Regions from separate parts of the Paenibacillus sp. FSL R7-0163 genome, predicted to be linked through region 1. Evidence: predicted binding sites of a transcription regulator. Region 1 holds the regulator's gene; each other region holds the start of a gene.
What was found. Region 1 encodes LexA, which represses DNA repair genes until DNA is damaged. Its sites were predicted from a motif close to CGAACATATGTTCG; they were not measured.
Positions count from the first base shown of each region.

Region 2: the regulator LexA is predicted to act here: its motif matches at 4,301-4,314, upstream of addB (helicase-exonuclease AddAB subunit AddB).
Region 3: the regulator LexA is predicted to act here: its motif matches at 1,790-1,803, upstream of NST45_RS04510 (YolD-like family protein).

Region 1 is NZ_CP150224.1:2,326,680-2,337,438, forward strand. Features, by position in the region: gene NST45_RS10265 (hypothetical protein) at 1-460, shown strand, start outside; gene NST45_RS10270 (DUF5316 domain-containing protein) at 892-1,095, shown strand; gene NST45_RS10275 (cupin domain-containing protein) at 1,130-1,621, shown strand; gene NST45_RS10280 (MBL fold metallo-hydrolase) at 1,622-2,404, shown strand; gene NST45_RS10285 (hypothetical protein) at 2,454-3,032, opposite strand; gene NST45_RS10290 (hypothetical protein) at 3,252-3,632, opposite strand; gene NST45_RS10295 (L,D-transpeptidase) at 3,785-4,123, opposite strand; gene lexA (transcriptional repressor LexA) at 4,301-4,927, opposite strand; gene NST45_RS10305 (LysM peptidoglycan-binding domain-containing protein) at 5,179-5,592, shown strand; gene NST45_RS10310 (DUF896 domain-containing protein) at 5,702-5,905, shown strand; gene NST45_RS10315 (hypothetical protein) at 5,961-6,482, shown strand; gene NST45_RS10320 (HAD family hydrolase) at 6,517-7,302, shown strand; gene NST45_RS10325 (FixH family protein) at 7,565-7,990, shown strand; gene metH (methionine synthase) at 8,110-10,759, shown strand, end outside.
Region 2 is NZ_CP150224.1:911,932-922,690, reverse strand. Features, by position in the region: gene addA (helicase-exonuclease AddAB subunit AddA) at 1-654, opposite strand, end outside; gene addB (helicase-exonuclease AddAB subunit AddB) at 657-4,169, opposite strand; gene NST45_RS03920 (class I SAM-dependent rRNA methyltransferase) at 5,013-6,437, opposite strand; gene NST45_RS03915 (Na/Pi symporter) at 6,537-7,523, shown strand; gene NST45_RS03910 (energy-coupling factor transporter transmembrane component T) at 7,578-8,408, opposite strand; gene NST45_RS03905 (ABC transporter ATP-binding protein) at 8,405-10,111, opposite strand; gene NST45_RS03900 (ECF-type riboflavin transporter substrate-binding protein) at 10,194-10,754, opposite strand.
Region 3 is NZ_CP150224.1:1,046,282-1,057,040, forward strand. Features, by position in the region: gene NST45_RS04495 (glycosyl hydrolase) at 1-388, shown strand, start outside; gene NST45_RS04500 (PH domain-containing protein) at 462-950, opposite strand; gene NST45_RS04505 (hypothetical protein) at 1,068-1,628, shown strand; gene NST45_RS04510 (YolD-like family protein) at 1,843-2,178, shown strand; gene NST45_RS04515 (hypothetical protein) at 2,175-2,339, opposite strand; gene NST45_RS04520 (M15 family metallopeptidase) at 2,457-3,143, shown strand; gene NST45_RS04525 (WGxxGxxG family protein) at 3,219-3,659, shown strand; tRNA gene NST45_RS04530 (tRNA-Leu) at 3,819-3,904, shown strand; gene NST45_RS04535 (sensor domain-containing diguanylate cyclase) at 4,224-5,816, shown strand; gene NST45_RS04540 (hypothetical protein) at 6,079-6,747, opposite strand; gene NST45_RS04545 (BlaI/MecI/CopY family transcriptional regulator) at 7,051-7,419, shown strand; gene NST45_RS04550 (M56 family metallopeptidase) at 7,421-8,545, shown strand; gene NST45_RS04555 (sigma factor) at 8,724-9,218, shown strand; gene NST45_RS04560 (hypothetical protein) at 9,397-9,531, shown strand; gene NST45_RS04565 (hypothetical protein) at 9,658-9,954, shown strand; gene NST45_RS04570 (hypothetical protein) at 10,017-10,445, shown strand; gene NST45_RS04575 (hypothetical protein) at 10,486-10,707, shown strand.

The sequences.
Region 1 (10,759 bases):
AAAGACCAAAGCATTTGGTGAACAGGAGGGAGGGGTCTCAGGGCAAGAAGGTACACTTGGGCAAGGTGATGGATATTCCCTGTATGTTTTTCAGGGTTTCACACTAGACTCACAGTCTGGTCGTTTATCATTAACTGAGGATCCAACCTATTATGCCGAAATTGAACACTTGCCTGCCGGTTACGATCTCACAGCTTTGAAGCAACAGGGACAAACCGAGCTTTCTGCAATTGGTAAAGCAAACGACCATAGCGGGGAACTAATTGAACATCCTCTAGGTTTTGCAGAATTATATCTGCAGGCTACCAGTGATAAGGGGATAGAAGATTATATGGTCTGGAAAAATCAGGCGGGGGAAGCTTTTCTTTTTCGGATACACAATCCTAAGGGTGATTCGTCGAATAACTTTGCACCTTGGGTGATGGTTTCACTGGCAACACTTGAACTTGAAAGGAATTAAGTGTAAACAGAACCGAAGGGGTTGTATGGAGTAGAAGAAGTGTGCCATAACCATAATCAAAAAATGGTTGTTGGCACACTTCCTCTTCTTCTTCTTTTTGGTACCTTACTTCATTTGAACGCCAATTTCCGTTTGCTGAGGTTGCAAATTTCGCGTATGAGCCCGCTATAAGACCCAGCAGACCTTATATGAAGCTTTATCCCACATTTTGGATACTAAAGGACCCCATAGTCGCTATTGGCATTAAAAACACTCAATATGAGCCTCATTCTTAGGAATAACGTCACTGGAGTCCGAAACCATGCTCCAAAGGCTGAAAATAAGCAAATAGCGTCATCTGGGTCCGAAAGTCATGGCGCGTAGCAGAGGAATTTAATGTTAAAATATCTTATATATAGATAACTAATTCTTACCTGCGAAGGAGTAAGTTCATGCAAATTTTTATTTACATAGGCTTGGGATTTTTTATAATTTCAGGTATATGTGTTGGAGCCTTCACGACAGGTACACAACAAAGAGGTAACTTTTATTCGGAATCTAAGCAAGACCGTAAAGCTAAAAACAAAGTAGCGAATGGGTCCGCTTTAGGTGGTCTTATTTCATTAGCTATAGCTGGGATTCTTTATTTGTTGTAATTGAACGCAAAATATAAGGAGGAGGAGTGTGCAGATGGTAAAGATTTTTAATGAAAATACGGTCTCATTTACTCAAAAACAGTCCCCGATCCCAGAGTTTGCTTGGCATACGAGTGAAAGATTAGCTGAAATGGTGGGCTCCAAGCATTTAGTTTTTGATATCAGATCTTTAGATCCTGATAAATATTCTTATCCTTATCATTTTCATAGAAATGCTGAAGAAATATTTGTGATTTTAGCGGGAAAAGCGATGTTAAGAACACCGGAGGGTTTTACGGAGGTTACTGAAGGGGATGTAATATTTTTTGAAATGGGACCGGAAGGGGCGCACCAGCTTTATAATCATACGGATGCACCATGCAGGTATCTGGATCTCCGAACGAATCAGGGAATAGATGTTTGCGAATATCCAGACTCTGGAAAAATCAACATTTTGCCTTATCAAGAAATCTATCAAGCGGATGAACAGGCGGATTATTATAAGGGTGAAGAGCATGTAAGGGAAAAATGGAATGGGGGAGCGTAATTGATTAAAGATCGTTGGTTTACAGTAACGGAAATTGATCCGACCACCTATGCAATCAGTGAATATGGACATTGGGAAAAGGTGCATTCTTTTTTACTCTTGGGGCAAAAACAAGCCGCGTTAATTGATACGGGATTAGGTATTGATAATATAAAAAGAATAACGGATCAGTTAACGGATTTACCTATCGCTGTCATAACTACACATGTGCATGCAGATCATATTGGCAGTCACGGACAATTCGAGACAATCTATGTTCATAAAGAGGATGAGGATTGGCTGATTAACGGAATAAAAGGCTTGTCCCTTGCCCAGATTCGAAAGGATATGAGTCGAGACATCACTCTTCCTGTTCCTGAAACCTTTGATCCTAACAGCTACATACCTTTTCAAGGGAAACCAACGGCTCTTTTACAAGAGGGGGATGTGCTCGACATAGGTGGGCGCGAAATAGAAATTTACCACACACCAGGTCATTCGCCAGGTCATATCAGCCTATTTGATCATGCCAACGGATATCTGTTTACAGGTGATTTATTATATGACGTTACGCCAATCTATGCTTTTTACCCTTCGACTAGTCCGGTTGATTTAGTGGCATCCTTAGAGAAGATTACAGAAATTCCAGGGGTTACCCAAGTATATGGCTCTCATAATACGCTGGGTTTAGATCCATCTATTTTACAAGAGGTCAAAAAGGCAGTTCGTGAGTTACGTGAGCAAAAAGTAGTGGCACATGGTACGGGTATTCACCAGTTTGATGGGTTTAGTGTGCAATTTTAGGTTCTTTCTATTTCGAAATCAAATGAGAGGTATGGCGATAACAACTTAATTATTCAGATACGATTGACCTGAAGAGTGCATGCAATTGTTGTACTTGGGAGTAAGCTTCCTTGTACTGGTTGTCGGATTGTCGAATAGGCAATAAACCCGGCAAGAAGGAAATACAATACACAGGCGTTTCTTTGCTGTTCATATATATTTTAAGCGTGAGTTCTTCTATCACATTAGCTTCTTCATCAGGTTCCTTAAGGACGTTAATATCTGCACTAGTTGCAGTTGTTTTGCTGTTTTGTTGTCTTTTGGAGACTTTTGAAAGGGTAAGTGCGTTAACCACAATCTCGGATCCCATTACATTATCGAAAGAGTATAGCTTTGCTACTGCTTTTTTGTTGCTCTTCGGATTTCTGGTGCCTATTGCTAATTTTTTATTAGGTTCGTTAAGTGCGATCAAGTGAGATTGATTGGGGGGAATGAATGTTTTGGTGAAAATGATGTTAAAGGATGCAGCCGCATTAACTAGCATAGAAATATCAGATGAAGTGGATAGCGTTTTCAATTTTATAATGGCGGCACTTAGAATTAAAACAACTCCTAAAATAGCAAATAAGTACACTAAGATAATCAGCATATAATCACCTCCCAGTTATCTCATTAGACTCAAATTGTTGCTTATTGAAAGATATGCCTGAATGATCCCCACTAGTATCTTTTAAAAGGGAAATTCGTGGAATTATAGGATCGGCTTCGGAATTAGCCCAAAAAAAGCACCCGGAGAAACCTGCCGATTCTGCAAATGGCGCAAAATTGGGGGTTGCTGCAAGGGTGCTTTTTAAGGTAAGTATGTAACCTATAGAAAATTGAAGGCAGTGATATGATCGGTATAAACAATCAGCTGTTTGTATTCGATCGGAGTCCCATAACTAGCATAAGGTCTTAAAGTAACGTCATTGAGGACAACAAAGTTATAGCTGAAATTTTTATCAGGGTGTTCTGCTCCCAAATAAGATATGTATTCGTCTACTATTACATCATCCATCAAAGATTTTAAATCAAATACATCCTCTTTGTTGGAGACGGCTGGAGAGACGATTCCCTGAATGCTGCCAAAAGAGGTGAGCAAATTCACTTTTTTTCCACTAGCTTGTTCATCATTTAAAAGTAAACCGGACAGCTTACCCAGTGCATCGACTTTAAAATCGACGAGGGTTCTAATTTTTGAGTTATTCAAAACTAAACACATCCTTTTCAATTTGCAATCCTGTTAACAATATTCGACATATAATCACCAAACTCCTAGTATGCTAATGAAAAAATACTTACTTATGTAATGACCCCCATTCTGTATATGGTGATTTGGGGGTTGTGACGTCCTCAGCGAATTCAATTCCTTATCGTTACTCGTGTTCCTATAGGGACGATAGCTGCGAGTGTTAACACATCCTCGTTGTACATCCGGATACAGCCGTGGGATACCTCTTTCCCAATGGAGGAAGGATCATTCGTTCCATGAATCCCGTAGTGTGGTTTAGACAGTCCCATCCAAAAGGCACCAAAGGGACCGCCTGGATTGGGTTGTTTGTTAATAATCGTGAATTCTCCCACTGGGGATTGGGTTAACATCTTACCAATGCCGACAGGGAAACCTCTAATCACAATATCATTGTCCAGAAGATATAACATTCGTTGGGTCAGATCTACAATAATTCGGTAATTTGGCATTATGCACAACACTCCTTTCTAATTAGGATATGAGCAGAACGCCTAAACGGTTATTCATAGAAAATGCCCATTTTAGCGAACGAGAACAAATGTTCGTTAGTGGTTGAGAAAGCAAAATACACAGAAAAAAGGCTGTTCCGCATTTGCGGAACAGCCTTTTATGGTAGGAGTGCATACTTAGTGGATATCTCGAAACAATCCGATGACTCTTCCGAGAATAGTTACGCGATTAAGGCGAAGAGGCTCATAAGCTGGATTCTCCGGCTGAAGCCGTATATGATCACGTTCCTTGTAAAAGGTCTTAACGGTTGCTTCATCTTCTTCAGTCATGGCTACAACGATATCTCCGTTGTCCGCTGTTTGTTGTTGGCGAACAATTACATAATCACCATTCATAATGCCAGCATCCACCATACTATCACCCATAACTGACAGCATAAATACTTTGTTGTCACCTACATAGTGAGTAGGAAGTGGGAAGTAGTCCTCGATATTCTCTGTAGCAGTGATAGGTACCCCGGCGGTAACTTTACCTACGACAGGAATCCGTGAGATGGTCTGGGCGAATTGGTGAACATTCTCTGAATCCTCTTGGCCTAGTAATTCTATTGCACGTGGCTTCGTTGGATCTCGACGAATAAGTCCCTTCTTCTCAAGCCGGTCCAAATGACCGTGAACTGTGGAGCTGGAAGCAAGGCCAACAGCTTCTCCAATTTCCCGGACGGAAGGTGGATAACCCTTGCTGCGGACTTCGCTTCGTATAAATTCCAGGATCGCCAGCTGGCGACTTGAAATCTTTGACATTGGAATCAACCCCATATAGTAATGTTTGGGAAAATTATAACATAGAACTACCGTTCGCACAAACATAAGTTCTAACTATTATAAATATTAATCTGCTAGAGTTAAAAAATGGTAGACAAATGATAATAAAATGTACCACTTGAGTCTCTCGAAAAAAAGAGAACAATTGTTCTGAAATAGTATTGAACAAAACACATGTTCGTGTTATTATGAATTCGAAAGTAAGAACAAGTGTTTGGAGGATGATAATTATGCTAAAATACAGTACATATCGCAGCATCTACGATAAGGCCCCAGTGGTTGAATCTTTAGGACATAATGACGTTGCCCGTAATTCCGCTAAGGTGAAAGAGATAACGGAACGTTTGCTAGGAGGGATGATTTCGTTGTTCCGTCAGGACTTCTTTATTAAGTTAATATTGATTATCGTGCTAGTATTTTCTGGCCTAACAGTAGTGGGAAATGTATTTGCAGGATCGACGACTATAATGAAGGAAGAGAAGCGGATTGTGGTTGAACGTGGAGATACACTATGGAGTATTGCCCTTAAGAATAAACCGGCTGATATGAAGACAGTTGTTTATATAGAAGGAATTAAACGTTCAAGTGGGATTAAGAGTAGTCAAATTAACGCTGGAGACATACTTACTTTACCTATTTATTAATTTTCTGAGAACATAATAGAATGACCAGTAGAGCTTGCAGGGAGTAGACCTTGACAAGCTCTTTTTCTCATGGCAGAGTTAGAATTAATTTATAGGGGGAGGGAAAGTATTGAATATTGATGAGTTGGTCGCGCGAATTAACGAATTGGCACGCAAACAGAAGAGCGTAGGCCTTAATCAAGAGGAAGTGGCGGAACGCGCCAAGCTTCGTGAAATTTACCTGGGGAATATCCGCAATAACTTCCGAGCACAATTAAATACTATTGAAGTAGTAGATAACGATGAGCATGAACAAGGTAACAAGGGGCTTTAACATTAGCTCGCTGTTCCTTTTCATAGATATTTCAGGATGACTAGGGGGAACGCACATGGCCCGTTCTTGGGAAAGAATGGTTCAACGCAACACACAGCAAATCAACAAGCAAAGAAAGAAACAAGGCAAGGATACGATTTATGCCTCTAAATCTCCTACCCAGAATGCCGAAGTCTTTAAAGGTCGCAACATTGCATTTCCGGTAGTGTTAGTGATACTTGGCACTATGTTTTGGGTAGTTGGTTCTATTGATCAGGCCAAAGGAAACGGCATGCTGGCTAATTGGTTGGGAGTAGTACTGTACTATTTGCTGGCAGCGCTATTGTTCTTCCGTCGTCCGTACTTGAAGGTGGAAAAAGCAAGACTGTCTACTATTAAATTCAATCGCGAACGCGGGCTTCCAGCTGCAGATATTGAGAAAATCACCCTTTCGCGTGGAGCTGTAGTCATTAAGCACAAAGGGAAACGTACGAAATGGATTTTCACAAGACTTATGAATCGCTATGATACTAATGCGATGAGTACACGATTAGAAGCATTTGCTAAAGCTCACAACATTGAAGTAGTTCACGAATAGAACTAGACCAGTTAAAGGGAGAGGGAGACCTGTAATGCCAATTTCTGCTGTACTATTTGACCTTGATGATACATTGCTGTGGGATGATCGGAGCGTCGAAGAAGCATTTCGTTCTGCTTGTGAAGCCGCCGGGGATACGATTGATCCACAAGAACTAGAAGTTGCAGTTCGTAAGGAAGCAAGTAGCTTGTATGAATCTTATGAGACGTTCCCATTTACAAAGATGATCGGAATTAATCCATATGAAGCACTCTGGGCTAACTTTACGGCAGGTGAACAGCCAGAATTCCGTCAATTGGAGCAGCTTGCACCGGTTTATCGTAAAGAGTCTTGGCGTCGCGGACTTGCAACCTTAGGGGTGGAAGACGAAGCACTAGCTGAGACCTTGGCAACTAAATTCGCAGCAGAGCGCAGAAAACGTCCATACATCTATGAAGAAACAATGCATGTACTGGAGCAGTTACGGGGTCAAGTGAAGCTTTTGCTACTTACGAACGGTTGTCCTGCACTGCAACAAGAAAAACTAGATGGTGTGCCAGAGTTAATTCCTTTCTTTGATCATATTGTGATTTCCGGAAGCTTTGGTAAAGGCAAACCGGATAAGGAAATTTTCCTGCATGCTTTAGAGCTTCTTGATGTAACTCCTGAGCAAGCGGTTATGGTCGGCGATAAGCTTACAACGGATATCCGTGGGGGGCTGGCAGCAGGGTTGACCACGGTCTGGATTAATAGAAAAGGTAGAGCACCTAGTCTTGATATTCATCCGGATCATGAAATCAATCACCTTGAGGAGCTTCTTCCACTAGTTCAATCCTTGTAAGATATACAGAGCTATTAGCTCCAACATAAAGACTTTATAAAAGCAGCGAGTTTCTGAGATCCTAAGAAACTCGCTGCTTTTCTGTACATACATACTAACATAAGGATTTCATTAGATTTTTAAGTAAATGATTTAAGTCACAAGTCTAATGCGGAATTGATGCAAAATACTGAAAAACCAATAATAATGTGTATAATAGATGGAGATGTATAACATGAATTGGTAGATTTTTATTATTCGATAATGATTGGGAGGGCTCCAAATGATGAGATCGAAGAAATTAGTCGCTGTATTATTAGGTGCAACACTTCTAGTACTAGGTGGATGTTCTTCAAATGGAACCAAGCATTCAGAAATACATAACATGAATATGAACATGTCTATGGAACCTATCAAAGTCGAACTACAATGGAGTCCTGAAGAAGTTGTTGTAAATCAAAAGGTAACCTTTGAAGCTGTGGTGACCCAAGATAACGAGGCAGTAGATGATGCAAAAGAGGTTCTGTTCGAAATTGTGAATAAAAATGATGAGGGACAGAAAATAGAGCTTAAGGGAAAGCTAATAGGTAAAGGAGTCTATCAAGCAGAAGGGACCCTTGAAAAGGAAGGACAATATAATGTCACTTCACATGTGACAGCCCGGACACAGCACTCTATGCCTAGCAAAGAGCTGTCTGTGAAACCATGATTCAAAGGTTCACAACGGTTGCTGAGCAATAACAGATAAAGCAGAGTGGAAAGGAAGGCTTTTCGAAATTCCTTTATTCTGCTAAACTTACTCTAATGTTTTACTGGGGGGACTATTAGTTGGCTAAATATACACTTGAGGAAAGCTTACAACAAAGGATTTTGATCCTTGATGGCGCAATGGGCACAATGATCCAACAGGTGCCTCTTACTGGAGAAGATTTTGGTGGCGATGAGCTGGATGGCTGTAATGAAATGCTGGTATTAACACGTCCAGAAGTCATTCAGACGATTCATGAGCAGTATCTCGAAGCAGGGGCTGATCTCATTGAGACTAACACATTTGGTGCAACCTCTGTTGTACTAGCTGAATATGATATTCCTCAGCGCGCACGTGAGATCAATCTAGCGGCAGCAGAGTTGGCCCGCAGAGCAGTAGACAAATATGACACACCTGACCGTCCGCGATACGTCGTGGGGGCTATGGGTCCAACAACAAAAACGCTCTCAGTAACTGGAGGCGTTACTTTCCAAGAGCTAGTTGATAGCTATGAGGAACAAGCAGTGGCATTGATCGACGGTAAAGTAGATGTTTTGCTGCTGGAGACCTCTCAAGATACACTTAACGTTAAAGCTGGAAGTATTGGTATTCGTAATGCTTTTGAAAAGACTGGCATCACATTACCGGTTATGATTTCAGGAACAATTGAACCAATGGGTACTACACTGGCGGGTCAGAATATTGAAGCATTTTATATCTCATTAGAACATCTGAAGCCTATCTCTATGGGCCTCAACTGTGCGACTGGTCCAGAGTTCATGCGGGATCATATTCGTTCGCTTTCGGAGATCTCCTCGGCAGCCGTGAGCTGTTATCCAAACGCAGGATTGCCGGATGAGAATGGACATTATCATGAATCTCCAGATTCTTTAGCTCGCAAGATTGCAGCCTTTGCTGAAAAAGGCTGGCTGAATATTGCGGGGGGCTGCTGTGGAACGACACCAGAGCATATCCGTGCGATGAAGGAAGCACTTTCCGAATATCCTCCACGCCCGCTGGCAGGTAATCATCCACCTGCACTTTCAGGTATTGAGCCAATCTATATTGAGAACGACAACCGTCCTTACATGGTTGGTGAACGTACGAATGTACTTGGCTCTCGTAAATTCAAACGTCTTATCGTCGAAGGTAAATATGAGGAAGCCTCAGAAATTGCCCGAGCTCAGGTAAAGAGTGGGGCACAGGTTATTGACGTGTGTGTACAAGACCCTGACCGCGATGAGATTGAAGATATTAAGCTTTTCTTAGAACTGGTTGTAAAAAAGGTTAAAGTACCTCTGATGATCGATACTACCGATCCTAAGGTTATTGATTTAGCTTTGCAGTACTGCCAAGGTAAGGCGATAATTAACTCTATTAACCTTGAAGATGGTGAAGAGAAATTCGAGCTGGTGACGCCGATCATTCATAAATATGGCGCAGCTATTGTTGTGGGTACCATCGATGAGACGGGACAAGCAATTAAGGCGACAGATAAACTGGAAGTGGCTAAACGCTCCTATGACTTGCTAGTGAACAAGTATGGTTTAGCAGGAGAAGATCTTATTTTTGACACGCTGGTGTTCCCTGTAGGAACCGGAGATGAACAATATATCGGTTCAGCAAAAGAAACGATTGACGGCATTCGTTTGATCAAGGAAGCACTTCCAGGTGTTCATACGATCTTGGGCATCAGCAACGTCTCCTTTGGATTGCCGGAAGCGGGACGTGAAGTGTTGAATTCAGTATTCCTTTATGAATGTACAAAAGCTGGATTAGATTATGCGATCGTAAATACAGAGAAAGTGGAGCGGTATGCTTCCATTCCTGCCGTAGAACGTCATCTTGCTGAGGAACTGATTTATAATACGAATGATGAGACGCTTTCTGCTTTTGTAGCTGCTTTCCGTGGTAAAAAAGTAGAGAAAAAAGAGAAGATTTCCAACCTGTCACTTGAAGAACGTTTAGCCTCCTATGTGGTTGAAGGTACGAAGGAAGGACTCATTCCTGATCTAAATGAAGCATTGACTAAATCTGGTCCGCTGGAGATCATCAATGGACCGCTGATGGCAGGGATGTCGGAAGTCGGCCGGTTATTTAATAATAATGAATTGATTGTTGCTGAAGTGCTACAAAGCGCTGAAGTGATGAAGGCTTCTGTGAATCACCTAGAGCAGTTTATGCAGAAGGATGAGACAGCGGTTAAAGGAAAAATTATGCTGGCGACCGTAAAAGGGGACGTACATGATATTGGTAAGAATCTAGTGGAGATCATCCTCTCCAACAATGGTTATCAGATCATTAATTTGGGTATAAAAGTACCACCAGAGACCATTATCGAAGCCTTCCGTCGAGAAAAAGCTGATGCGATAGGATTGTCCGGGCTGCTTGTAAAATCTGCTCAGCAGATGGTGCTCACCGCTCAGGATTTACGTACAGCTGGGATCGATGTTCCGATTATGGTTGGCGGCGCAGCTTTGACCCGTAAATTTACGAAGACCCGTATTCGTCCAGAATATGACGGCCTAGTATTGTATGCTAAGGACGCTATGGACGGGCTGGATATTGCCAATCGGCTTATGAACCCTGAAGAACGGGAGAAGATTGCCGAGGAAATTCGTGTGGAGGCAGAAGCAGCGGTTGCGGTTGCGCCTAAGCAAGAACTGCCGAAACTAACCAGAGCAGTGCGTTCCAAAATATCTCCAGATGCACCTGTTTTTGTTCCACCGG
Region 2 (10,759 bases), 1.4 Mb from region 1:
GGTGTCTGGCAATGAGAAATCAGCTGCAGTATCACGGAGCCATTGCGCAGGCCAAGGATGGCTGCGGGCATAATCATGCAATCGCTGTATGAGCGCATGCACTGCATCATCACTGCGTTCACCACTGAACCAATCAGCGAGCTGCACAAATATACTATCCTCGCCATCCGCACCTGCTTCACCGTACTTTTCCTCCAGCAACTCTTCGAGCAGCTCCTGCCGCATCATCTCCGCTTCATGCTCATTTAATATGCGAAAACCCGGATCAATCGGAATCATTTGATAATAACGCCGGATCACTTCCAGACAGAAGGAGTGCAACGTTGTAATCGAAGCTTTGCCCAGCAGGGATAGCTGACGGCGCAAATGGTCGTTCTCCCCATTCTCCTCCAGCTCCCGATCAAGGGCTTCCCTGATCCGCTGCCGCATTTCGGCAGCCGCAGCTTTGGTAAACGTAGCTACTAATAGCCTGTCTACACTGAAGCCGTTCTCTTCCTTACTGATTTTTCGAATAATCCGTTCTACCAGCACCGCCGTCTTACCGGAACCTGCTGCCGCAGCAACGAGGATGTCATCACCGCTCTCCGCAATGGCACGCCACTGGTCATCACTCCATATACTTCCTTCCGGTTTCGCTTCTATTTCAGCCTTCATACTCAAGGTGTAGTTCCTCCTTTGCGGGACAGCAGATCCCATATAACGTCCTTCCCTGGCTTACCCAGATTGTTATAGCTGTTGCCTTCCACAGCTTCATCGAACTGGCAGACAGGTCTAAAGGAACAGAATGTGCAGGCGGTCTCCTGCCCAATTCGGTACGGCTCAATCGCCACATCACCTTCTGTAATCCGTGTCCCGATATCCGAAATTGTCCCTCTAACGGAGGATAATAGATGACCCCACTGCTCTGGTGTAGCTACTGAAGCACTGCTATAAAAGCTGCCGTCAGCTTTTACTGCTACAGGCACGATAGAAGAATACCCTTTGTCTAAAGTGGTATCCATCAGGGAGACAACCTCACGATCTGCTGTAAGCAGTCCTTTCATCTTGAAGCGTTTCAACAGCTCTTGCTCAGCCTGTTCCTTGTTCATCCCATTGGATGAGGTCAACAACGGATCATGCACATGGAAATAAAGTGTGCCGGCTGGAAGTGCCGGCTGCCCCAGCCATTGCTCCGAATATGTTAGCAGCACATCCAAATAAGTCAGCATTTGCAGCGATAATCCATAATACACCTCATGCAGCTTGAGATCCTTTTGGCTCGATTTATAATCAATTACCCGCAGAAGAATTCCGTTCTCTCCACGGGCCATATCTACACGGTCAATCCGGCCAACAACCTCCATCACGCAGCCATTTGGCAGCGTAATCCTTAAAGGCGGCAACTCCTTATCCGGTCCAAAGTCCAGCTCCAGCCCTACTGGCTCAAAGCTGCCCCGGCGGGCGTGCTCGCCCAGAATCACAGAAGCACGTCCAACAATATTCTTAAGTTTACGGGAGATGTACCCGTAACGTTTGGAGCTCATTAGGATTTCACCCTGCAACATCGGAGATAGCCGCTCTACTGTCTCACTGGCCTCACGCCGACATTCATCCGGAGACAAGCTGCCCCAGCCCCGTCCCTCTTGTTTCAGTCTTATCGCCATATCACTTAACGCAGCATGGAACAGCTGTCCAATATCAGGTGCTTGCAGCTTATATAGCTGACGCTCCTTCAGTCTTAGTCCGTAGGACGCAAAATGGGAAAATGAGCACGCAACAAATTTCTCCATCCGGGACACACTGCCCCGCAGTGTTGAGCCACCATACAATCTGAGGCTTGTGCCACGCTTTAGCTTCGTTCCCTCATTACGATAGAACAGTGAGCTTAGCAAACGTTCCAGTTGAAATTTACGATTTTCGTTCTTAGTAAACCAGTTATACACATCCCACCATAGCTCCGGAATTTCTGTCCCCTGGCGCCACTGCCGCAGCTGCATAATCAATGCGCGAAGACTCTGTTCTGGTTGACCAATGAAACCGAGATGAATAGGATTTCCGACTTCTGCCGGTAGTCCCGCAGGGGGAAGTGCTGACAAACTATGCTCTTGAACCCTTGGGAACATTCTATGCAAATGCCGGATAACCTCAGAGGGAAGGAGAGCTTTGCCCTCATCATCCGCTGTAGCGTAGCTAATCCAGAGCTTTTGACTTCCTGTCGTTAGCGCATTATAGATCAGAAACCGCTCGTCCAGCAGTTTACGAGAAGCGCCGGGAGCAAGCTCCATTCCAGCATTCTCTAGTACGGAGCGTTCACCTTCCGAGAGAATTCCATCTTCCTTAAACTGCGCAGGCACAACACCTTCATTAAATCCAAGCAAAAAAGCGTATTTAACCCCTGTTGGGCGAGTCCGATCCATATTGCCGACCAATACTTGATCCAGTGCGGGCGGAACTAGTCCCATTTTAAGCTCAGCAAGTCCTGTCTCTAGAACTCCGGTGAACACTTCAAACTCAAGTCTTTCATTGCCCATCATTTCTACTATCTGATCTAGCAGATCAAGTACCGCACCCCACAACTGGCTATGTTCCCTAGCCTTCTCGGGTTGGCCCTTCTCCATAGACTTAACACTGAGTTTCTCCAGCTTTCGTGCAACATCCGTCTCTTCAAGCAGCTTGTACATTGCCGTACATAGTTCAAGGCCGCTACGGCTTTTCTGGATTCGTTTCTCAAAAGCAAATAATGGTCCTGTTATACTAGCACGGCATCGTTCCATAGTAGCAAGCAGTTCATCATCCATCTGTCTGCCGCCTTCCAGCGACAAGCTAGGAATACCTTTCCATGAGCGGCCATCCGTCCAGCGATACCCTTGAATCCCACAAGCCAGCACATAGTTTTCTAAAGCATCCATATCCTCACGTGTAATACTACCGTCTAGCGGAAGCAAAAGCTCCGTCTTTACGCAACGGAATACATCCTCGTAACGCCAGCGACGACGCACTACATCCAGCGCGGAACGTATAAATTCCACTAGCGGATGATGCAGCTCATTTACCTTCTGGTCCAGAAAAAATGGCACTCCGTAATCTTGGAACAACGGTTGGATCAGCTGCTCGTAATCGCCAATATTGCGCATCAATACAGCCATTTCGCCATATTTTGCACCTTCATCACGCGCCAGTCTAGTCATTTCGCGCAGTGCTCCCTCAACCTCTGCTCTGTGCGAAACTGCGGCGCCTATGAATATAGCCTCTCTTGCCAGTTCATCCGCACCTATCCAGGCCTTCCGGCGATCATATCCCCGTTCAAGGTGAGCAAGTACTGGACTTTGTTCAAAACGCGGAAGAACCGTTGGCTCCAGCAGCTCGTCCCACACATCAATGCCCAGCTCTTCAGCTATTCCACGCAGTTTAATGTAAGTAACCGCAGTGGGGTGAAACAATTCAAGCTCATTCAACTGATCTCCATATGGGTAAGGACGATCAATTGTAAGCGAAACGGTCAGCTTCGAAGCTTGCTGCATCAATTCTCGAAGCACTACGAATTCCTGCGGAGTAAATCCATGGAATCCATCTACCCAAATCTCCGCCCCGCGAATGTAGGAGGAATCAGGAATATGCTCAGCCAGTTCTGCTAAACGATCCTCTTCATCGATATAGAGACGTGACATTTCCTTCTCTAAATCGCTGAATACCAGCTGCAAATCATCCAGCTTACCCTCAAGAATAGGACTTCTTGCAATAGCTCCTCGCATAGCGGACAACTGCTCTTCTAAATCAGTGGAACCCAAACAGCAACGCTTCATCTCCGTGTGCAGTTGGTTCAGACGTTCCACAAAACCCGGTCTGTCTGCTGAGGCACCGAACAATTTCAGTTCCTCTTTGCGACGACTGATGATTTTGTAAATTAACATTTTCTTACCTTCATCACTGATTGGCAGACTTGCACTGCCACCAGTTTCCTGCTTCACACGATAGGCAAGCCGCGAAAAACTCAGTGTCTGCGCCCGAAGGCTTCCCTTCACATTCCCTACGGTCAGAAGCCCCCGTTCTGCTCCAAAAGAACCTTGCTCTGGCACAAGAATAATAATCGGCGCACCAAGCGGTTCCTTCTCTAAGGAAGAAGAGATAGATTCCCATATTTTTGTTGTCTTGCCACTGCCCGAGCGGCCTAGTAAAAAGGTTACCGACATAAATGATAGACTCCTTCCGTAGCGGAGAAAATATATAAATTACAAGGTGAAATATCCACCTATTGATTACACTCCAATTAAAAAAGTTCAGTGATTCCTCGTCCCTTCAGTATATCATAACCACACTAATCGGAACATGTGTTTGCTAGTATTTTCTAATGTTTTACAAAGGATAACAGCTACGAGTACAAATAAAAAAAAGCAAACCTCCGGATTTTGGCGGCTTGCTTTTTAGAGTGTTTAGTTTGTTTTTAATGCCAGATGTGCAACGTTAGATTAGAGCTGCCAATGTCGGAGCATAGGGTCAATGTTAGACTGTTCGGTGTTCGGTGTTCAGTGCTCAACGTTCAGCGTCCAGCATCCAGCGTTCGTCATTCGGCATTCGGCATTCGGCGTTCAGCGTTCAGCGTTCAATACTCAACACTCAACATTAGCACTCTACGCCTATCGTTTTGTAATCCGCATTCCGCATATCATAATTCAATAAGCATCATTCGTTGTTTACCATTTAGTATTCTGCGTTCAAATTGCACATTTTCGGCTAGGCTTGTTTCATTAATTACTTACGGACCCAGAAGCCGTTATTCGTGGATTCAGTGCTGTTTTGGCAACTTTTCGGACCCCATTGACGCTATTCTTCGAAAATGTGTTGCATTACGGGTGTTTTAAGAGCAATAGCGCCTTTGGGGTCCGTAAGAATTCAATAATAGGCTGTTTACGCTAAATAGAGTCATCTGAGTCCGTTGGCAACTACTTGCCTTACAGTCGACTCACGGCCACCCTACGTCCAGCCCTTTTATCCTATTTGTTACTTGGCACTGTAAACCTTTTTGACCTTCAGGCTTATTTTTTACTCCGCACTTCAAAAATCGCAAACTTCAGATAGTGTCCTTCGTTAACGCCAAGTATTTGTGGGTGGTCTTTGCCTGCGGCCCGCCATTCCACAAGTCTCAACACCTTGCCAGCATCTTTAGCTGCATCGGCAATCGTTTCGAGGAACAGATCTGGCTGCATATGGTAAGAACAGCTTGCGGTAACCAAATAGCCGCCTTCGTTCACCAGCTTCATCCCGTGCAGATTGATATCCTTGTAACCACGGCAAGCGCCAGCTACTGCACTTTTGGTTTTGGCAAACGCCGGAGGGTCCAGGATGACTACATCCCAAGTTCTTCCTCCACCTGCCGTCATCGGCTTGGATGTGTCGGTTTTGGCTGTTTTGCCTCCGGATTTAGGATTTGCAGCAGCTGCTGCCGTCTCTGTTCCACTTGCAACTGTCGCCCGTTCAGAACGTTCCTCTAGTCCTTTAACCTGATTCCGTAAATATGCAAAAGCATCATCCACTACGAATTCAACACGATCGCTAAAGCCGTTCAGCTCCACATTCACTTTGGCACTCTCAATGGCATGCGCTGAAACATCGAGGCAGGTTACTTTTTTCGCGCCATACTTGCAGGCATGCAGCGTGAAGCTGCCCGTATGTGAGAAGCATTCCAGCACTGTCGCACCGTCCCAATAAGGGAACGTTACATGTTTACCGCTCTTATTAACTGGCAAGGTCTGTAGCGAACCCTCCTCAGTTTCGATTTCCTGCAGCGTAATGCCGCTTCGTCCCCCCCAGCCTTTCATGAGCGGAGCAATAGAAGCTCTATTCTCACGTTGGTCAAAGAAGTAGCCAGTCTTCTGGCCTTCTTCAATATCAACGACCAGCTTCAGGCCATTCTCACTCACAGTTACATGCCGTGGACACTCCCCATACAGCAAACCCGTTGTCTGCTCCATACCTTCAAGCTCGCGCACACTAACATCACTGCGCTCATAGATTCCGCGCGGTGCCATAACCTGCACCAATGCTTCGACGATTTCTGCACGCCGCTTGTCCATTCCGAGCGTAAGCAGCTGCACAACCAAAATATCTCCGAATCGATCTACAATAAGCCCCGGTAAAAAGTCCGCTTCACCATAAACCAAGCGATAAGCATCCGCACCCGGAAGGAACCGATTTCTGTGTTGCAGACAATTCGCAAAACGTTCTGCAAAAAAGGCTGTATCCATGATCGCAAGGGGTCCCTGTGATACAATTCTTACCCGAATCTGTGACGCTGGATTGTAATATCCCACGGCCAAAAATCGGCCCTGATGATTAAGGACATCTACTAATCCCCCCGCTTCCGGATTTCCTTCTACCGATGCGACTTCACCTGCATAGACCCATGGATGGCCCTGTTCCAGTCTTTTTTTGCGATTGCGTTCTAAAATAACCGATGGCAATGACTTCAACTCCCTGTTTTTCTAAAAATGTTTTTATACATGTCCCATGCAATACATTCATATATTGGTGTACAACCCTCGTCCAAAGGAGTATGCCCTATGTTCAGTGATTTGCTGTTCCCTATCATATATGGTCTTGTTATCTTTCTAGCCGGCATGAAGCTGATGGAAACGGCGTTGTCCAAGCTAGCAGGCCCTCTATTAACTACAAGTCTAAATAGAGCTACCTCAACACCTATTAAAGGAATGATTGCCAGCAGCCTGTTGTCCGCCTTACTCCAGAGCAGTACTGCTGTAACGGTGTTGACTATCGGCATGGTCAATGCCGGCCTGCTCACCTATGCCCGCACACTTGGCATTATCTTGGGCAGCAACATCGGCACCACATTAACTACAGAATTGATCGGACTTCAGATCAATACCATGGCCACGCCCTTGCTGGCAGCCTCGCTCAGTCTGTGGGCAGCGGCAGTTATTGCAGGCGAACTGCCGCCTACATCGCGAGTGGCAGAGCTCTGCCACAAAATATCCCCGCCACTGCAATTTATCAGTCTGGCTGTATCAGGCTTCGCCCTCGTCCTATGGGGGATCGCTGTCATGCAGTCTATCGGCGGAATACTTCAGGAAAGTGGCTTATTCCTCTGGTTCCTAAACCATGCCGCTACAAGTGCCCTATGGGGGCTCGCCGCTGGAGCGTGCCTAACAGCCCTGCTCCATAGCAGCGCTGCTGTCATAGCTATGGCTATGAGCATTGCCGCCTCGGGTGCCATGCCGCCTGAGCTAGGTATAGCCATAGTGCTAGGCGCCAACGTAGGCACCTGTGTCACAGCGGTCATTGCTTCCATCGGCGGCACGCCATCCGGCGTCTTCGTCGCTTGGTCCCATGTTGCGCTTAATGTAGGCGGTGCACTACTATTCTTGCCCATGATCGGGCTGCTACAAGCAAGTGCAGCATGGATTGGTGGAGGCCCTGCTTCACAAATCGCCCACGCCCAGACCATTTTCAACGTAGTCTGCTCACTTCTAGCACTGCCATTATGTTACCTGCCTATATGGACAAAACTGGAAAAACGTCTTCAGTCTTAGCTTAAAGGTACCGTTTTTTTATACCCCAGCTTTCCACAACTGTACTATTATACTTCAATCGAAAATATTATAAAACCGCGAACCGTCGTAAAAAGTGATCACCGTCGAGAAAATTCCAATCAGCACAAACAAAGCCAATGCAAAATAATCGTCTCTCGTGAACGGGCGACTGCTATACCAAGTTCGTTTTGTCTCAGTGCCAAAGCCGCGCAGCTCCATAGCGGTACTGATATTTTCAATTCGCTCGATACTAGTCAAAATTAGGGGCATCAGAATCGAAATGATATTTTTTAGCCGCTTAGGCAGCTTTTCTTTTCTGGAAATATCTATTCCCCTTGCTTGAGCAGAAAACGATATATTCTCATAATCTCGTTGAATATCCGGAATGTACCGTAGAGCCAGCGATACAGAATATGCAATTTTATAGTTCACTCCAACTCTGTTTAAGGATGCTGCAAATTCACTGGGATGGGTCGTTAGAAGAAACAATAGTGCCATTGGAATGACCACTGCATATTTGAGGGCAATATTGAATTGATAAAATAGCTGCTCCCAAGTTACCGTATACCGGCCTGCAATGTGCATAATATCATGACGTGTACCGTAAACACGTACGCCCTCCAAAGGAGAAAAGATAAAGATAGCTATATGATTAAGCAAAAAGAAAATCAAGATGAAATATAATACGAAAGCATAATCCTGAAATTGGACTTTGGAAATTCTAAAGGCAAGCAAACTAAATAACAGCATCACAATTAGACATCTTGTATCATATGTAATCATCCCCGTCACAGACCACACTACAAATAAAATCAACTTAGTAGCGCCGGTAAGACGGTGAATAGGTGAATCCTGCTTCGTAAAAGTTAACATTTTGGCCTTCATCCGCCTCGGCTCCTCCTATCATACGCAATGAACCTTCTAACGAACTCCTCTGGTTGTTTCAGTTCAGCTTTTACAGCTAGGGCAAAAAGCGAGGTTTCTTTCAAGTTCGCTTTTTTTACCACATCAGTATTCGTTAATATTCGCTCAGGTCTATCATCCGCAAGCTTCACGCCATCAGCTAACACTATAGCTCTATCGGCATATTCCAGCATCAAGTGCATATCATGCGTGATCATAATGACCGTCATCCCCTGCCCCCGCAGCGTCAAGAGAAATTCCATCATTTCGTTATAATGCCTGTAATCCTGAGCAGCAGTCGGCTCATCCAAAATGATCACTTCCGGCTCCAGTACCAGAATAGCGGCAATCGTAACCCGTTTCTTCTGGCCATAACTAAGCGCCGAGATAGGCCAGCTGCGAAAAACATAAAGTCCGCACACCTTCAAGACTTGATGGACACGTTCACGAACTAGCTCCTCAGAGCAACCTCGGAGTCTAAGTCCTAGAGCGACCTCGTCATATAAAAGTGTCTTAGAAATCATATGATTGGGATTTTGCATGACAAAACCGATCCGCTCTGCCCGCTCCTTAATCGTGTCCTGAGCAATATCACGCCCATGCATCCGTATTGATCCGGAAGTAGGTTTATAGAAGCCACAAATAAGCTTGGAAACTGTAGATTTCCCAGCCCCATTTCGCCCCGCTATACAGACCATCTCTCCTTTATGAATACAGAGATTGAGCTTATCCAGCACCTGCTGATTTTTTTCGTATCCAAAAGAAATATCTCTTAGCTCAAGGATGGGTGGGCTCTCCAGCTTATCCTGGCGTGAGTGATTGCACTCATACCAGATCTTTAGTTTATTAGAACACGCCTCCAACTCTATATCGTTCACATGCTGCGGATTCATATTTGCTGTAATCGAACATCCGGCATACTTTAAAGCCGTTAAATAGAGAGGTTCCCGAATGCCAACTTCTGAAAGCAACGTTGTGCTCAACAGTTCTGCAGCCGGCATATCCGACACAATACGTCCTTCATGGATCACAATAATACGATCCACTGCCCGATGCAGCACCTCTTCAAGACGATGCTCGATCATAATAACGGTTTTACCTGTCTCTTTATGCACTCGATCAATAAGCTCAATCGCTTTTATACCGGTATAAGGATCTAAGCTTGCCAGCGGTTCATCAAAGAGCAGGATGTCCACATCACCTACCAGAACACCTGCCAAGGTCGTTTTTTGCTTTTGTCCACCCGATAACTCTTGAGGAGAAGAAGCCAGAAATTCGTGGATATCCACCGCTCTTGCGGCAGCCGCCACTTTACTCTTCATTTCTGTCTGCTGAACCACATGGTTCTCTAGACTGAAGGCGATATCCTCACCAACCGTTAATCCTACAAATTGTCCATCCGGGTCCTGCAATACGGTACCCACCTGATTGGACAGCTCTGCGATACTCAGATCCTTCTGCTCCTGGCCCATAATCCGTAATGAACCTGATATTTCCCCACTGTAAGCAAAAGGAATGAGACCATTAATACAATGAGTAAGTGTACTTTTCCCAGAACCTGAAGGCCCCACGATAAGTACCTTTTCCCCTTCAACAATCGTTAAGTTGATCCCCTGCAGTGTGGGTTCCTGCTGCGCCCGATATTGAAAGCTGAAATCCTTAAATTCAATCATTACTTTTTTCATCCGAGACCTTCCTCTGGGTTAATGTGAAGAGAAAAAAGCCGGTGATTTCCACCGGCTTTTTTAGCTTGGATTTGTATTCCACTCAAGCTTCTCTAGTTAAGCTGCCCTGTTTCGTTCTTGTCTTAGCATACGCAATGGCTAGTAAAGATCCGATCACTGCCACCGAAGCTATATTTAATGCACCTGCGGTCAGTCCTTGCGTAAATACTTTATTTACGGGTTCTGCATAGATCAGAATATCCAACACCGGGGCTACAAGGAACCATGCTACAGCATTCGCTGCAATCTGAGCCAGATTAAAGCGTATTATTTCCTTCCGTCCGAATTCCCCGTCATGAATAGCGATTCTAGCTACTAACAAGCCAATAACCAGCCCTACAATGCCAGATGATATGACCCAACTGAACCATGGCGATCCATAAGATATCGTATCCTTCAGGGTATGCCCGATCAGGCCTATAAATAATCCGGCAAACGGACCGTACAATAGGGAGAACAATGCCAGTAATGCGTATGTAGTCTCGATGTTAGTGTTTGGAATACCCGAAGGAATCGAGCCGAATCTCCCCAATATAACGAATAAAGCAGAACCAATACCAATCGCTACAATCGTCTTGATCGACAACACCTTTTGTTTTGCCATGTTCT
Region 3 (10,759 bases), 1.3 Mb from region 1:
GCTTAGCGGTACACCTGCACTTTTGCGCACGGATGCCAATATTAACTTTTCATGGAGACAAGGATCGCCTGATCCTGCCATTCGTGTAGATGCGTTCTCTGTGCGGTGGAGTGGGAAGCTGACGGCTGCTTTTAGCGAGGTTTATACCATTTATTCCTACTCTGATGATGGGATACGGGTATGGATTGATGGCGGGCTAGTCATTGATAGTTGGGTGAATCAGAGCGGCCAGGAACGAAAAGGAAGCATTAGTCTGATAGCAGGTAAGCCGTATGAAATAAAGGTGGAGTATTATGAGAATGCGGGCGACGCCCGGGTTGTTTTGCAGTGGGAGAGTCCTAGCCAGATCAAGGTGGTTATCCCAGCGGGGGCATTTTATCTTCCTTAAAAAAGAGTACTTCAAGTGTACAAGCGCAAGCAAAAAGCCCCGGTTTTCCGGGGCCTTTTTACGTATGAGCGTCTTAAATTTGTTCGCGGTAGCTAATGTTGTTGGCGATCTTCTCGTCACGAACGGCTTTGCGCAGAACATCTTTGACGGTTTGGGCATCATGGATTTTTCGAAAAAGAAGCTGAGGCGCTGAGGCATCATCAGAAAATACAGTTAATGACCCGATGCCAAGCATCCGGTCCATTATTGACTGTTTCACGGATAAATCGCGTACGCGCAGCAATTCGATTTCTTCAACATTTTTACCGATAAGTCCGGTCTTTAACATAATGCGCTGACTTGTAATGGTATATGAAGTTGTGTTAAGAGCTATAATTCCTTTAAGTCGATCTGAGATGCCGGCAGGTTTGCCTTTCCAGAGCACAACTTCTTGATTGACATGATTATCTTCTGCTGGTCGATGGGCGGTCACTGGAGCGGTACCGTTAAGGCTGGTTCCACATTCTCCACAAAATTTAGCGCCCTGCTTGTATTCCGCTCCGCAGGTGGTGCAATAAGGCATAAATACCCTCCTTTTCTGATCACAATTAAAATAATTATAACATAACAGTCATTTTACATATATTTCATTTGCGCTTTACACAAACCGACATTATCCTGTTAAGTGGAGGGATAAATAATGAAAAAAGCTTTACTAATAGGAATGCTGATGATGACTGTCATCCTTAGCGCCTGCAGCAATAATTCAACTTCATCGGCACCTGCCACGGAGGAAGAAGTGCAGGAGACCGTGCAAAACTTCTACAATGAAATGTCTAAACTTGAAGAGTCGGGAAAATCTTCTTTAGCGGAGTTCAATGAAGCCATTGCGGGTTATTCAGCAGGAGAACTCACGGACAAGCAGTTGGAGAAGAAAATTAAGCAATTCCAGAGTACCGCAACTGATTTATCGAATCAAGCCGAGAAAGTAAAAATTTCCTCCAGCTTGCCTGAAGACATTCGTAAGTTGCTTGAAGAGTCTAAAATTTCCTTTGAAAGTGCTTATTCTTTAAAAAAAGAGGCTTCTCAGGGCGCAGATTCCGCAAATGTTACGGCTGAGCAATTTAATGAATTGAATCAAAAAGCTGATATAGCGATGTTGTTCGGTATCTCCAAGCTTAACGAGGCAAGAGAAGCAACAGGACTTATAGACTCCGAAGGTCAGGCTACCTCAGAGTCTGGGGACGTTGTTCAAGAATAAATCAAATCAGGCGCTGCGCAGTTTATCTGTCAGCGTCTTTTTGCTGCGAATTTTAGCTTGAATAGATATACATTAATATACATCTTTTGAATAAAGAGTGACCCTTAAAAAGGTATCTTTTTCCTGATTATTGATTAATATGCGAAGATGCGGATATAATACAAACATACGTTCGTGTTGAGAGGAATAGATATATAATTAAGGAGGGGTTACCATGGGCAAAAAGCTGGAGAAAAACGGGCTGTGGGAAAGCAGCCGCATGATGCTGCCGGAGCATAAGATACGAATTATAAGAGATGAACGGGAAACGCTGCGCCGCATCAAGCCTATTCTGGATGAGCAGAAGCTGGAGGAGATTGAATGTACACTGGCTTTGTCGTTGCGGAGTCATATACGAGTGACAGTTGTTCTTTTTGACCCTTTTGAAAATACGATGTTAAGTGGTTTTGTGACTTCCATTCACACCCACTCGCGTGAGTTTAAGCTGCAGTGGGCGGAGGAATGGAAGTGGATCGATGTGGATGATATTGTCGAGGTCTACATCGTTTAATGCTGAGAACCGTTGCCTTCGCTTTTCTCATAAGCGATTAAGGTAACGGTAGGATTACCGGTCAGATGTGCAATGGAAGCTTCAGCATTCCGAATAATTTCCAGTGCTTCTTCCTGTTCACTAAGGGCTGCAACTTTATAGCTATCGCTATGAATATCCATATGTCTCCCACCTTTCGTTAAATATTTTGTCCTTTTTTGTGGAAATCATCCTAAAGGGGACAGGGGTACAGGCAAATAGGGCAGCGGCATCATTGAATATACCAAAGGGGTGATTCTATGCTGACTTTGGAGCAATTGAGGGAAAAATCCGCGGCGCGTCTGGTCGGGCTTCATCCTGTCTTGGCGGCAGGTGCGAATGTTTTGATTCAGCAAAGCCATGCGAGAGGAGTCCCTATCGTTATTACTCAGGGTCTACGGACCATTGCTGAGCAAAATGCTTTGTATGCGCAGGGGAGAAGCAAACCAGGACCGATAGTTACCAACGCTAAAGGCGGTACCAGCTATCATAATTATGGTCTTGCGTTTGATTTTGCGCTTTTGCTGCCGAATGGCACTAGCCTTTCTTGGGATATCAATCGTGATGGTGATAAGGATAAGACAGCGGATTGGCAAGAGGTTGTACAGGAGGCTAAGCGGCTTGGTTTAGAATGGGGCGGGGACTGGACCTCTTTTAAAGATTATTCACATCTGCAAATGACTTTCGGTTTAACTATAGATCAACTTCGGGCAGGTAAACGTCCAACGACGGACCAAGCCAAAGAGGCTTTAAAAAAGATTACCGGAGGGGATGATCAGGTGAACAAAGACGTTACAGTGACCATTAACCTAAACGGCCGCAAGCTTACCGATGGCGTTCTTGATACCGGAATAACCTATGTGCCCATACGTGCGCTGGCTGAGGCGCTTGGAGCAAAGGTTACTTATGATGCTGTGACTAAGACAGTTAATGTAGTAAAAGAGTAAAACCACCATGCATAGACAGTGCCGTCCAAGGGGAAATTATCAGTGATAACTAACCTTAAAGGGAGGCATAACACTGTGAACAAGCTGATAACAAGCCTTGCATGCGGTACTGTATTATCAATGAGTCTAATGGGAGCTAGCTATGCATCAAATGCCGTGGGATCAGCAGCATTGGGCGGTATCCCAGCCGCGAATACCGGGATGGATGGGACTGCGGAACACACTCGGATGATGAATACGGAAGGCAATTTAATGAACGGCACCACGGGAACAATGAATCAGCATGAGAGCATTATGAAAGATAAGATCCGCATCGATGATAATTACAGACCTAACAACTACAGAACCAACAGCACTGTCAACCCGGCAACCAACACCACACAGACCGGCAAATACCGTGCAACTAGTACAACAACGAATGCTGCAACTAACAAAGGATCTAACTGGGGCTGGCTCGGTCTGCTTGGACTTTTGGGTCTTGCCGGAATGAGAAGCAGAAGTGACGAGCGTAGATAATCCGCGTCTATAATAACCCGTGTCGGTTCTGGCTGAACGGGTTATTTTTATTGTGAATAATTTTTTTTCGAAAAAGGATTGCGCGTTATCGATATTCATGATATTATATTTCTTGTCGCGTTATATGTGAACAACGTATGAAGCTTCAACACATAATATGCCGGGGTGGCGGAACAGGCAGACGCACAGGACTTAAAATCCTGCGGTACGTGAGTACCGTACGGGTTCGACCCCCGTCCTCGGCATCACAGTGAAAACCTTGAGAAATCAAGGTTTTTTTTTGTTTTTCTTGAGTAAAACTTCCGTCAAAAACTAAAGGTTCTGTGTGTCTTGGAATCACATCCGAGCTCACAGAATCAGGTTGATAACACTCCTTTTCAGTGCTTGTTTAATCACAAGCTCTGGAGGGAGTTTTTTAATATGTAAGATTTCATGAACCGCCGTATATCAAACGGTAAGCAGAGTGGTATGAGAGATCCGAGCCTTTTGATTACTGTCGAATAACATCTTAATTTGTTGTATTATTAATTAATCTAGTTTTCAAGAACCAAGGAGGGTTAAGGTTTGCTTACACTGAGAAGAGCTGAGCCGTGTCAAAGTAAAAAGCTCAGTCTCACATCGCTGCTTACGGGCTTGGTTACGCTGGTGGTTCTACTAACCTCAAGCATTCTTCTGATTGGCTCTTACGAGTCCAAAAAACAGTCCTTGATGGAGACTACACTCCATCTGAATTACTACAACGCTGACCGAATGACCAAAACAATGGATTCCTTATTTCAGTCCATGCGCAGCAGTTTGGAATACAGTGCTGACACACTCTCCGATGACGAAACCTCAACGCCGAAGCAAGTGGATGATAATTTGGAACTGATGCGCAATAGTAGCAATTACTTCAATTCTATCGCCGTGCTCGATGCCGACGGGCTGATCCGCAATGTAGTACCGGCTAGTTTGGGGTCAGTAGGAAACCATATTACTTCTAAGGTCGGTTTGGAAGCTCTGGCGTTAAAAAAACCTTACATATCCTCCCCCTACATGACCCAAACCACCAATAGACTAATCGTTTTTATGAGTCAGCCGATTTTTAGCAAGAATGGTACATATCGCGGTATTTTGAGCGGCACATTTTATCTGCAGGAGAACAATATTTTGTCTATGATTTTTGGCGACAATAACGTGGACGATTCTGGCTCCTATTATTATATTGTGGATTCCAGCGGGCATCTGTTGTACCACCCGGATAAGCAGCTCATTGGGGAGGATGTCAGCAATAACAAGGTTGTGCAGAAACTCATGAATGGGGAGAGTGGGGAACAGCAAGTGCGTAACACCCGTGACGTTGAAATGCTTGCCGGATACTCCAGCGTTCCAGCCAACGGATGGGGAATTGTGGTCGTTTCGCCGATTAGTGTCATCCATCATCAACTGATGGGGCACCTTCGGACCATTCTCTGGTATTCGTTGTTTCCGTTCATTATCCTCCTGATGGGCGTCATTCTCGTAGCACGCAAGCTGGCCCGGCCTTTTGTGTACCTGGCAAATCTGGTGAGCAGGATGGGCAAGGAGAAGATTGAATTGCCAGAAGCGAAGCCGCAATGGAGCCGAGAGGCAGATCTGCTGACCAAGGCTGTGTTGCTTGCCGTGACGGATATTCAGAAGCAGACGGATCAACTGACCCAAGAGGCTACGACGGATGCTCTGACCGGTTTAATGAACCGGAGATCGTTAGAGTATACGATGAGTCAATGGATTGACTCAGGACAACCGTTTTCGCTCATTGTACTGGATGTAGACAAATTCAAACTCGTGAACGACACTTACGGTCATCTCATCGGCGACGAAGTGCTGAAACATGTAGCCAAAGTTATAGTTACCTCGGTTCGTCCAGACGATGTTTGCTACCGCTACGGCGGTGAAGAGTTCATCATCTTGCTAGCCCACACAAGACCTGAGGAAGCTTTCATCATAGCTGAAAGAGTCCGGCGGGCAATGGAACAAAGCAGGGGGCCAATCGAGACACAGGTTACAATCTCTCTAGGAATCGCCCATTATCCTTTTCATACATTGGAGCGGGAGGGGCTGCTGGAGAAGGCGGATCAGGCGTTATACTTGGCCAAGAGCAGGGGAAGAAACCAGACTATGGTCGCTGATGTTTGAAACAATGGCTCGAAATATAGAAGCATATAAACCTCCTTTGCTATATCTGACTAAATCAGATGAAGTAGAAGGAGGTTTTGTCAATGGCTATACGTTTAACAAAAGTTAAAAAGGCAGCAATAGCAATAATGGAAGAAGCATTAAACAGTCTATCAATTAGAAGAAAGCGAATAACCTCAATGAACAAGCAGTCCTTGATTACCCATACATATCAATCTACGTTTCAAACATCTACCCGACACTACAGAATCAGATGATGAGTTTAGCCGTCAACTACGCTCATTTGCGCATATCCTGTTGTGCTGTACGTGCTAGCCCGAGCCCCATATGCAGTGTTTGAATTCAGTTTAGTGAGATATAGTTTTCCACCTTGCGGTAAGTTATTTGCATAACCTACATCCGAACCAGTGTTAAGATTTGTGAAACCGGCATTATAGCTTGTCCCTGGTAAAGAATCACCTATCATTGTGACTCTATTAGCGCTGGAATAAAAGGTGTAAAACGGTAGTGACGCTCCAGAATTTGAGGGTTCAAATAAGTAGACAAACCCAACATAATTCGCGGCTAGGGTATGAAAATCATAAGTTTGAGGCTTAGTTAACTGTTCTTTTCGTACATCTTCTTTCAATTTAGGAACATCCCAACCTGGAAAAAGGTCCGAAAATTCTGGAAGTTCTACTAACATTCCATCGGGCAACTCATAGCCAACCTGACCATCAACAGTCCAAGAAGTACTGTATATTATAGAATTCCTTGCATTCAAGATGTCGTCTTTCCATTCCGTAGGAGCTGCGTCAACATCCTGATAAGCGAGCTTCTCTTCCGACAGGGAAGCGAAGTAGTTCTGCTGATTACTTGCAAGCGCAAAGCTTGGAGTGAGGAGGAGGAGGAGAGCCAGGGCCGAGAAAACAAAGAGAGATTTCTTTTTCATTAATTAGTAGCCTCCATTCTAAAATTGGGAATTTGGTTTTTCGTTCAACGTGAAAGTATTCGTTAATTGTTCATCGGAATTGCCTCCGTTTCATTAGTGTTAAACTATGAAAATGCTTCTTCATAATATATATGTCTTAATGTATCGAATTGGGGACAAAGATTTTCAAAAATATCCCAATATTGTTTTTGTGTGTGATAAATAGGATAAAATATTTCTATTTTATAGATTTGACATGAATTCAAGACAAATGTAGAATATCATTGTAGACAGTTGTCTTAAAGGAGTTGATTAATAGAAATAATGAGAAAATTGCCAGATGCAGAGTTTGATATCATGAAAGTTGTGTGGGCCAATGATTCATCTATAACGACTAATGTTATTATGCAACAGCTTGGAAATGATAGGAAATGGAAAGCGCAAACGGTCATTTCTCTTATGTTACGGTTGGTTGAGCGTGGCTTTATTCGAACTGAAAAAAAGGGAAAAGAGCGCACTTATTTCCCTTTAATTAACAAAGAGGAGTACCTGAAATTTGAAACAGGCGACTTTATGGAGCGTTTTCATGCGAATTCATTCGTTAGCTTGGTTGCTACGCTATATGCTAGTAACAAAGTAAAGGACAGTGACCTCGATCAATTGGAAAATTGGCTGAAAGATAAGAGGGAGTGATATGCAGGGATTTTTAGTTACCGTGCTCCAATGCTCTGTATCTATGTCATTGCTGACGCTTGTGTACGCGGCAATACAGCCCTTTATATCCAAACGATATGTCGCAAAGTGGAATTATAGGGTTTGGCTGCTGCTTGCGGTAGGCTGGATATTCCCCTTTCGTCCACAGATTGACCTATTAGTTCTCCCTGTGACCATGCCGGATCTTCCTGCAACGCTTGTTCCATCCATAATCCGTACTGTCCCCTTAATGGACTTTGGGGATAGGGGGGATGCTTGGGCAACAATCTCTTTATGGTGGGTGCTTACAGCGATTTGGGGGTGCGGTATTGTAATCATAATACTGTATCATGCTCTACGGCATAGTCGTTTTATGAAGACGGTACGTCGTTGGAGTGATCCTGTAACCGATGCGAAGGTTCAAGGGATTTTAGACAGTGTAAGGTCGGAACTCGGGATTAAAAAGCATATAGGTTTATGCGTATGTGAAAGCGTTACAAGTCCTATGTTCATTGGCTTTATACAGCCTGTCATTTTACTGCCGCGAGTGAAACTATCAGATGATGAAGTGTATCTAATTCTAAAGCATGAGTTGATTCATCTTAAACGGCATGACCTCTGGTGCAAGGCCATGATCTTGATTGCAACCTCGTTTCATTGGTTCAATCCAGTTGTCTATCTTATGGCAAAAGCGGCAGCGGAACAATGTGAAATCTCTTGTGACGCATTGGTTTTACAAAACGCAGATCATCAACGGCGAATACAATATGGGGAAATCATTATTACTGTTGCGAGGAATGGGGCGAAGCTCCAAACAGCATTATCAAGTAATTTTTATGGAGGGAAAAAAGGTTTGAAAAATCGCATTTCTTCAATCATGGACCTAAAAGAGAAGAAAAATGGTGTTCTATTCCTTTGTGTGGCGCTGATAGGAATTATATGGATAGGGTCCGCGTTAACCGTTTCAGCTAACGCAGATGAACCTCAAGCATCTACTACTACCGAAGTTGTTACTTCGTCGTATGACAGAAATGACAATATTGATAGCGATAGTGAAATTGTTAATGAGGTAACACGCCTCAAAGAGCTATTGCGCCGCTATGCAAATAACCTAGGATATAAATGATGAATAGGAAGAAGGCAACCTTTTAGAGGGTTGCTTTTTTATTTTTAATTTTTTTTGAAAAAGTGTTCCTATTATCTGTTTATAGGGTAGTATTGAAATACCAATATTTATATGTTTATATAAAATTATAACTAAAGTAGATTGTATTTCATAAAAAGGAAATGGTGGTGAGAAGGCGGTGCTAAATGATAATCAACGTCGCACCATAAAAGTATTATATACGGAAATGTATAGTTCATTGTTGGCATATGCACAAAGCAAGTTGAATGACCGCACACTGGCCGAAGAAGCCGTTCAGGACACATTTAGAATCGCATGTGCTAAAGCCGACAAATTTCTATTTTGTTCCAATCCGAAAGGCTGGCTATTTAATACATTAAAGAATGTTATTAAAAACAAAGTTCGCAGTCGGGCATACCTTAAAAATATAGTAGTAACTTCATTCGAAATAGATGAAAACGTTATCTTTGAGGATAGTGACGTACTTGATGTTGACTTTATATTTTCTGACTTAACCAATATTGAAGACTATAAATTACTTAAAAAAATTACTCTGGAGAAGTATTCAATGATGGAGGCGGCTAATGAAATTGGGATTTCTGTAGAGGCCTGTAAAAAACGGGTTCAGCGAGTAAAGAAGAAGTTAAAAAAAGTTTTGAAAAACATAGTTTAACCAGCCAGCAATCATGAAAATAATATAAGTGTTCTGGCGCAAAAAAACAGTGGCGCAGCAAGTATTGTATTCAACCTTGTTATGCAGGAGAGGTTACGGCTATCGTGGAGCTGCTTAATAAGCAGAGAAATGGATAGGACCGGCAACATTTGTTCATCATCTGAAGGATGCGTTCATTATGCCTGGTGTACATGATAACCATGTATTTTTTACCGGTTACATGTCCATGCACCGTGGAGTGGATCTGACGAATGTCGCTACAATCCAAGAGGCTTTAGAGTTGCTAAAACAAGAGGCAAAAAAAACCTTATAGCAAAATGTATACGCTTACGGGTGGAGTGAAGAGTGTTGGGGCGAGCTTCCGGGGCAAAGCTTATTAGACGAAGCTTTTACTGACAGGGCTGTAATCGCCATTAATTTGACGAAAAGCTATTGTTGGATGAACAAGCTTGCCCAGGATAAGTATCAGTTTCTCCCTAACCAATGCAGCGCGGAATCACGCGCCCGTCTCCTTCATGACATGATGCAGGATCAGGAATTAGTCAGACAAGAGTTTTTGGACTTTGCCCGAATGCTTGCTAAGCGGGGTGTAACTTCGATAAAAGATATAGGCTTTGACAGGCATAGCGGTTTGCTGCCGGTCCTTGAAGAGCTGGAAGCAGCGGGAGAGCTGCCGTTGCAGGTCCATTTCGCGCTTGGATGCTTATATGGCTGCTGTGGCCGGAAAAGAAAATGAAAGCCGGTTTTATAATTACAAGTCCATGCTTGAGGCCAATGTTCCGATTACGATGGGTAGAAATGGAAACGGTTAAACTTAAAATAAAATGGTCCCTTCCTCATAGTTATACATTGATTTTTCTGATTATCGTGGCTATTGCCGGATTAACCTGGATTGTCCCGAGCGGCCAATTTGACCGCCAGGAAGTGCTGGTGGATGGTTCCTCCAGAACAGCCATCATCCCGGGAACCTATCATACCGTTCCTAAAATCAGTGAGCAAGGGGATTTGAGACAAGGATTTGCCCAAATTGCCAGTGCGCCGTTGGAGGGAATCATCAATGGTGCTGATGTCGTCGCCTTCGTCCTGATTGTAGGGGGAGCTTTTAGAATTATTCTGCAGACGGGGGCGATTGACCGGGCACTGATAGCTTTAGCCGGAAGACTCAAAAGTAAAGGGATATTACTGATTCCGATAGCCATGGTGATTTTCAGCGGTATTCCAAAATGATATTCTAAACCGCCAACGCTTCATCAAGGAGAACGATGGGATAGAAGTAAGTTTCTCGAATCGGGATAAATTAATTATTGGCGGCTTCATCTTTACCTTGGGACTTATTGTCTGGGGAATACTGAGCAAAGGCTGGTATATGACTGAGATCGGAGCGCTTTTCTTTGCACTTGGTATTTTTTCAGGGATTGTCACCCGGATGAGTCAAAAGGAAATTGCCGAGAATTTTGTTAAAGGTTGCGGAGAATTTATCTACGTGTGAGTTGTAATTTATCTTGTTGCGTTTGTAACGATTTTTGGTACAAGTATCTTAG